Regions from separate parts of the Hydrotalea lipotrueae genome, predicted to be linked through region 1. Evidence: riboswitches for the same ligand, from Rfam matches in the RefSeq annotation. Region 1 holds a riboswitch; the other holds the start of a gene.
The links. Region 1 has a riboswitch for thiamine pyrophosphate ahead of JK139_RS08220 (TonB-dependent receptor). Riboswitches for the same ligand answer to the same signal wherever they lie in the genome.

Region 1 (4,220 bases):
CGCATGAAAATGCAGAATTTAATATTGGTGGAATTTTACTGCCTTTAGGCAAAGTGCAAACCATGCAAATTGAAGCGATTGAAGATTTAAAAGAGGAACCTATTATTGTGTACTGCAGAAGTGGCAACAGAAGCATGCAGGCTGCCATGATATTAGAGCAATTAGGTTTTAGTGATGTTACCAATTTAGCCGGTGGTATGCTGGCATGGGAAGATAAATTTGGCCGATAAAAAAGAGGTTAGCTTGATGAACCGGCTAACCTCCTTTGTTGAATTTGTGTACAATCTTTATAAAAAAATATTCACAGCCATCATAAAATTGGTGCCGGCCATGGGGAAATAATTATTATCGGTGTACAACTGATTGTTGCTGATGTAACTATAGGTATAACCGTTGGGCTGGTATAATTTATTGAATACATTATTCACCTGCAGAATAAAATTCCATTCCTTAAATACTACATTCTTTACACTATAACTGGTGCGAACGGTTTCAGTAAAAAAGCCGGGCAAACTTCTGTTTTCGGTTTGGGTATTATCCATATACTGTTTGCTTACATATTTGCTTAACAAACTAAGGGTAACATTTTTTGCAGGAATAATATTGATGGTAACACCACCAATAATATCGGGCGAAAAAGAAATATCTGTATTGTTGTGTTGCACGGCATTTTGTCCGCCGGTATCATAATTGTCTATATACTCGGTAAAGCTTTTTATTTTATTTCTGCTAAAACTAAAATTAGCTTGCGCATTTAGCCATTCATTAAATACATATGCACCTTGTAATTCAATTCCCATTCTGTAACTGTTCGGAACATTAATGCGGGTATAAGCACCTACATCGTTAATAATACCGGTTAACACCAATTGGTTTTTGTACAACATATAATACAGATTGGCGCTATAATTAAAACGGCTATTTTTTCTGGCAACGCCTAACTCAAAATCGTGTAGGGTTTCTGCTACGGGCTGATTTTGTAAACTGGCCTGAAAATCATCTCTGTTGGGTTCTTTATTACCCAAGGCATAACTGAAATAGGCCTGCCAACTATTGTGGCTGTAGGTAATACCTGCTTTCGGATTCACAAAGTGAAAAGTACGGTTTACATTTAAATTGCCATTGCCTTCAAAGCCCTGCATATTGTGGGTAACGGTACGGTATTGCACATCGGCAAAACTATACCAGTACTTTGCAAAATTGTGTTGCCATTTGGTATACACATTGATGTCGGTTTTTACTGCAGGATAATAATAATACTGATAGTTGGGCTCTGTTACACCATATTGTGCCCATATTACATTACCGAAATGGTTGCCTTCATACCGCGTCCATCCACCACCAATAGTGAGTTCATCTTTGGCGTTTTTGTATTGCAGTGAGGCAATTTGCCCGTAAAAATGGTTGCTTAACCAGCGGCGGCGAATTAAATCGGTTGAATCAAGTACCGTATTGCCCACGATAAATGGCGATAAACCATAATCACTAAAATTTTGCGCGGCTTTGTATTCTTCATAATAACCCCGGCCATAAGTCATGAATAAAGCTGTATTAAAATTCCAACGATTGTTGATTTCCTGATTCAGAAATAGCTGATAGTGGTCTTGCTGGTAATTGTCGGTTTCGTTGGCGTATGGTGCTCCGGGTTTTTCTGTTCCGGCGGGATTGTAGGTTCTGTCTTTTGCCAACAGGGTATCGGGTACGCCGTACCAGGCCTGATAAGTTTTTTCTTTTCCGGAGAAAATATTAAAACGAATGGAAGTTTTTTTGTTGATATAAGCGGTAGAAAGCGCAAATGATTGCAGCAGTGAGCTGGCACGGTCAATATACCCATCGCTGCTGATTTTGCTCAAACGGGCATCAACGGTAAAATGTCCATTCAATAAACCACTACCCACTTTCAATGTATTTTTCCAGGAGTTGAAAGAGCCATAACTATTATTGACTTCAGCATAAGGCTTTTCATGAAATTCGTTGGTAGAAAGGTTGATGGTAGCGCCAAATGCACCAGTGCCGTTGGAGGAAGTACCTACGCCACGCTGAATTTGAATGCTATTGAGCGATGAAGCAAAATCAGGTAAATCCACCCAATAAGTACCCTGGCTTTCTGCATCATTATAAGGAATACCATTAAGGGTAACATTTATTCTCGTAGCATCTGTACCTCTGATGTGGATATCGGTATAGCCAATGCCATTGCCGGCATCTGAGTTTACAAACACAGAAGGGGTTTGGTTGAGGAGGAATGGAATATCCTGTCCCAGATTGGTTTTGGCAATTTCCTGTTCATTGATATTGGTAACTGCAAATGGTGCTTTACTGCCTGCGCGGATGGCCTTCACTTCTAAAGGCTGTAGGAATAATGGAATGTTGGTTAAAGTAATTTCTAACTTTTGTCCTTCCTGAGGTATTTGAATGGTACGCTTGTACACTTCAAATCCAATGCTGTTTACAACAACGGTAGTATTGCCGGTTATCAGGTTCATGAAAATAAAATGGCCATCATCACCGGTAATGGTGGTTCTGTTTTGCGTTGTAATAGCAGCGCCTGCAACGGGTTTTTTGGTTTGTGCATCTACTACTACACCCGAAAGAAAAGCATGTTTTTTTATCTGGCTAAAGCTGTTAACGTAACAAAGCAAAAATGCCAGCGTTCCCAAAAAGAATTTCATTTTTTTTTGATTAAATGGTTAAAAAATTTGGGAACAGGGAGCTGTGCTAATGGAGAGGCTGACTAAAATAAGCAGTACACCTTCCCTTCGCAGGAATTACCCTGTTCAGGTTCAACGGGTATTATCTCAGCCGGATGTTGTTGATGTGTTAACCCATCAAGGCAATCCAGCACCCCGGGGAAAATCTGCCGCAAAATTAATGCGTAAAAATTTAAAAAGGGTGTAACTTTTTTTGCAGTGCTGCGTTTCAATGTAAAAACTAACTTTTTTGTTTCATTTCTTTAAACAAATAACAATGAAAAAAATAATGTTGATGCTGGTAATCCTTCTGTCGCTTTCTTTTGTAAAAGGGCAGGAAGTTAAAAATTTGGTGTATGATGCCAATGCCGAAGTACGGAAGGTGGGCAATTTTTCCGGATTAGATGTTTCCGGTGCTGTTACGGTGTACCTTTCACAAGGTAATACCAATGCCGTTGCCATTAGTGCCGATGGGGGCGATAAAGCAAAAATTATCACTGAAGTAAAAAATGATGTATTGCACATTTATACGGAAAGTGGTTTTTGGAACAAATGGAATTGGAGCGATAAAAAAATTAAAGCTTATGTAACAGTTACTGATTTAAATAAAATTGTGCTTTCAGGGGCCAGCCAGTTGAATATTGTTGATCAATTAAAAGGAAATGCTTTAAAATTAAAAGCAACCGGTGCCAGTTATGTAAAAGGCAGTTTTAATGTAGCTGAATTATCCATTAACTTAAGCGGAGCATCTAATGCAACAATGAAAGGACAGGTAGGAACTTTAAATGTAGATGTTAGCGGCGCCAGTGTAATAAAAGGTTATGATTTAACCGTAGCCAACTGCGATGTATCTGCTTCCGGCGCATCGAATGTTCGTGTAAATGTAGAAAAAACTTTTACCCGATTAGAAGCCAGTGGTGCCAGCAGTATACGATATAAAGGCAACCCCGTTATTCAAAATATTCAGTCGAGCGGCGCATCTTCCATTAAAAAAGAAGACTAATGTTAAATTAGTTTTGGCAGTTCACCTTACTAACCTTAATTTTGCAACTTATTAAATCGCGAGGTAGAGCAGCGGTAGCTCGTCGGGCTCATAACCCGAAGGTCGGAGGTTCGATTCCCCCCCTCGCAACTAAAACTTTAAAAGCCTCAATTCGTGAGGCTTTTAGTTTTTAAACACAGTTATCATCATGAAAGCGGGATTTGTAGGTATTTTTGGAAAACCCAATGCAGGTAAAAGCACATTACTCAACGCCTTATTGGGCGAGAAGTTGGCTATTGTTTCTTCAAAAGTGCAAACCACACGCCATCGTATCAAAGGGTTTTTAAGCAAACCCGGCGAATATCAAATTGTATTTTCAGATACACCCGGCATCATTGAAGCCAAATACAAATTGCACGAAAAAATGATGGGTGCAGTGAAAAGTGCATTGGAAGATACGGATGTGGCAATTTTATTAGCAGATGTTACCGACGATTTGGAAAGTTGCGATGCCCTGTTTCAATCGCTGCATTTAAAAGTGCCCGTTA
Region 2 (4,220 bases), on a different contig from region 1:
TGCTCCTGTTGCTTTAAATTCTTTTGATTTTTCTTCCATACCTTTTATTTGTAACTTTTCCTGTTCTTCGCTAAAATTTCTAATATCCTGTGTAATTTTCATGGAACAGAAATGAGGACCGCACATAGAACAGAAATGTGCAATCTTAGCTCCATCAGCAGGCAGCGTTTCATCATGAAAGGAACGGGCAGTATCGGGATCTAATGATAAATTAAATTGGTCTTCCCAGCGAAACTCAAATCTGGCTTTACTTAACGCATTGTCACGATATTGTGCACCGGGGTGCCCCTTTGCCAGGTCTGCCGCATGTGCAGCAATTTTGTATGTAATTACACCATCTTTTACATCTTTTTTGTTTGGTAAACCAAGGTGTTCTTTTGGAGTTACATAGCAAAGCATGGCCGTTCCATACCATCCAATCATTGCAGCACCAATTGCAGAAGTAATATGATCATATCCCGGCGCAATATCAGTTGTTAAAGGGCCCAATGTATAAAATGGTGCTTCATTACATTCTTTAAGTTGTTTTTCCATGTTTTCTTTAATCAGGTGCATTGGTACATGGCCGGGGCCTTCAATCATCACTTGTACATCATGTTTCCATGCAATTTTTGTTAATTCGCCAAGTGTTTCTAATTCTGCAAATTGTGCAGCATCATTTGCATCGGCAATAGAACCGGGGCGCAAACCATCTCCTAATGAAAAACTTACATCATAAGCTTTCATAATAGCACAGATTTCTTCAAAATGTGTGTAAAGAAAACTTTCTTTATGGTGTGCTAAACACCATTTTGCCATAATACTACCACCTCTTGAAACAATTCCGGTTAACCTTTTGGATGTGAGTGGAATATAACGCAGTAATACCCCGGCATGAATTGTAAAATAATCTACCCCTTGTTCTGCCTGTTCAATCAATGTATCTTTAAAAATTTCCCAGGTTAAATCTTCTGCTTTACCATTTACTTTCTCTAATGCCTGATAAATTGGTACTGTTCCTACAGGTACCGGACTGTTTCTTATGATCCATTCTCTGGTTTCATGAATATTCTTTCCGGTTGATAAATCCATTAAAGTATCGCCTCCCCAGCGGCAACTCCATACTGCTTTATCTACCTCCTCTTCAATAGAAGAAGTAACAGCAGAATTACCAATATTGGTATTTATTTTAACTAAAAAATTACGGCCTATTATCATCGGTTCACTTTCAGGATGGTTAATATTGGCAGGTATAATAGCTCTGCCAGCTGCCACCTCATCTCTAACAAATTCAGGCGTTATTTTTTTTATTGGCATTCCTGCACCAAAACTATTACCTGCATGTTGTTGATCAAGCAATGGATTATTTTGCCTTTCCTCTATTTGCTGGTTTTCACGAATTGCTATGTATTCCATTTCTGGAGTAATAATACCTTTTCGTGCATAATGTAATTGGGTTACATTCCTGCATGCCTTTGCTTTATATGGTTTTCGAATATGTTGAAATTGCAGACTTTTCAGATCCGGATTATTTAATCGCTGTCTACTATATTCCGATGAGAAATCGTTTAATAACTCTACATCACCGCGTTCAGTGATCCATGATTCTCTTATACGGGGTAATCCCTTTCTTATATCAATTTCTATTGCAGAATCGGTATAAGGGCCGCTGGTATCATAAACTGTTACAGGTGCATTAGACAATACTTCTTCCTTTCCCAATGAGGAATGAATTGTATCGCCCAATTGAATTTCCCGCATAGCTACTTGAATATTAAACAACTTACCCGGTACATAAATTTTTTTTGAACCACTTATTGGAGTTGTTATAATCAGATCGCTTTCAGCTTTCGTTTCTTTATCCTTATTCATATTTATAATTGTGTTGAATAAAAGTATTAAATAATTAAATTATCCTCCCTGCGAAGCCCGAATCAAAACAAGCTTATCATTTGGTTGTAATTGATACTCGTCCCAGTCTTTTTTTTGAATAACAGTATTGTTAACTGCCACTGCAATTCCATTGTATGAAGTAATTGCAAGTTTATCTAGTAGCGCTGTAATAGTTTGGCCTTCAGATAATTCTATCTGAGCCTCATTTAAATGAATAGTCATATACCATTAATAATGGTGAAATAAAAAAGAACCAATAAACTTTAGGAAATACAAAAAAGCAGCAAAAAAAGAAGTATTTACTTTTCCCTACGCAGGCATTATCCTGATCAGGTAAAGGGTATCATCTCAGCCGTATTTCGGCACCCCTAAAGCATTTCAAAAGTAGTGTATTCTAACAATAAAAAAGAATTAAAATTTTAAACTGCAGATTAAAAAATCGCAAATTAATTTTTACTACATATAAATTATAGTAGCTTATTCCAAAAATTATTTTTTTGAATCACACCCCAATTGTATTAGATAGTTCTATAAAAAATAACTAATGCTATTTTGCTTGGTTAACAATAGCATAGCATAGTTTTATAAGCGCCTACTACCAGAGGCTTCCTGCTCCTTGTACAATTACAAAAAGCCCCTTTTCATTTACATAGCCTTTTCTGAACACAAGTATGCTTAGTGTATCTTTACCCAACAATGCTTCGGAATTAGCCCAACCGCACACCGGATCAAATGTGTATTGTATAAAAAGAGGTAGCGTCCACTTTTCTTTATTATATCGAGGCAACAACCACCCACCTCCATTAAAGGAGTAGCCCCCACTATGCCTCTTTTCTTTTTACCAATAAATACCAATTGTTTTCTAATGGCAGATAGCCATAATCATAACAGAAAAAATAGGTATCGCCCTTTTTGTTGGTATAGGTATGGGTGTGGTATGTGAAAGAAAATCCTTTTTGTACCAATTTTTCCTGCGGCAGTTTTATCATACCCAATGCTTGGGGTAGTAATTCTTCCAATATTTTCCTGTTTTTAATCAGGCTGTTATTAATGCTGCGCACATAACTGCTGTAATGGCTTTTGGCTTTGAGTTCGTTGTTGTAAGTATTACGACAGGCATCATCGCAAAATTTTTTGTCGGCCCGGCCTTTCACAGGCTTACCACAACACAAACAGGTTTTTATGGGAGTGGATAACGACATCAGCAAAGGGTTTTAAACTACAATATAGTAAATATTTATCTGTGTGCAAACGTTTAAACACATTTATATACGATTAGAAATAATTAAAAACCGACTCCTGTTTTTGAACCGTTGCAATTTTGTGTTGTTGAAGCGGGAATGACGTCGCCGGCTTTAATTGAAATAAACAAAATTCATCATCGCTGTTCAAACCAATACAGCACAAATTGTAAAACTATGTACGCTTTAAAAAACAAAGTTCAGTTAATCGGAAACTTAGGTAATGCTCCAGAAATTAAAAATTTAGATGGGGGCAAAAAAATGGCTCGTTTTAGTGTAGCCACCAGCGAAACCTATCGCAATGCAAAAGGCGAAAAAATTGCTGAAACGCAATGGCACAATATTGTTGCCTGGGGTAAGGTGGCCGAAATTGCCGAGAAATATTTACAAAAAGGGAGTGAGGTGGCATTGGAAGGCAAATTGGTTTCCCGTTCTTATAACGACAAAGCGGGTAATAAAAAATACATTACCGAAGTGCAGGTAAACGAAATATTAATGTTAGGGGAAAAGCAGGGGGTTAAGGCTTAATGCAAACATCGGGTATGCAATACAAGCAGGGAAGGGCGATAGAATATACCTTCCCTGTACTTACCCGGTTAAACAACAGAGTATATGTTCAGCAAATCCTTACAACTATTGTTTTGTTTACTTTATGCTAATGGTTTGCCATGGTTAGTATAACATAATTCAGATTTTTATGCAATTAAACTAAAGCGGATTGCAAAGGAGGATAATTGAGATTGATTGTTACGCTGTAGTATTATGTGGTATTATTTTTTATAAAGCTTGAGCTGGAAAAATAACAGAATTCAGCAATTGTATGATTACAGCAGATATTTGGTTGCCAAAAATTGGTTACCAATAAATGGAATGATGTAAGAGAAAAGCAACTGCTAATTTGTTTGTAATTTTAAACGTTAACCCTTGTTTAACTGTACATTAAATTGCAGTTTTTTTTAAAAAATGTTACCCGAATAAAGGCTTGCTGCAATAGTGCCGGGTAGGTTTTTTAAAAATTACAAATTTTCTGTAAATACACTTGAAACAATCATTCATTTGAAACGAAAAGAAAAATAATCCATCCCTTTATCCGCTCATTTATAAAAA

Region 2: it holds a riboswitch for thiamine pyrophosphate, as region 1 does, so the genes downstream of both, thiS (sulfur carrier protein ThiS) here and JK139_RS08220 (TonB-dependent receptor) in region 1, are expected to answer to the same signal.

What each region holds. Positions count from the first base shown of each region.
Region 1 covers NZ_JAESDL010000011.1:51,064-55,283, forward strand. Annotated here, with positions in the region: gene JK139_RS08215 (rhodanese-like domain-containing protein) at 1-230, shown strand, start outside; gene JK139_RS08220 (TonB-dependent receptor) at 288-2,672, opposite strand; TPP riboswitch at 2,738-2,859, opposite strand; gene JK139_RS08225 (head GIN domain-containing protein) at 2,968-3,693, shown strand; tRNA gene JK139_RS08230 (tRNA-Met) at 3,751-3,822, shown strand; gene era (GTPase Era) at 3,881-4,220, shown strand, end outside.
Region 2 covers NZ_JAESDL010000013.1:24,963-29,182, reverse strand. Annotated here, with positions in the region: gene thiC (phosphomethylpyrimidine synthase ThiC) at 1-1,851, opposite strand, end outside; gene thiS (sulfur carrier protein ThiS) at 1,891-2,094, opposite strand; TPP riboswitch at 2,162-2,252, opposite strand; gene JK139_RS08960 (hypothetical protein) at 2,694-3,074, opposite strand; gene JK139_RS08955 (single-stranded DNA-binding protein) at 3,291-3,641, shown strand.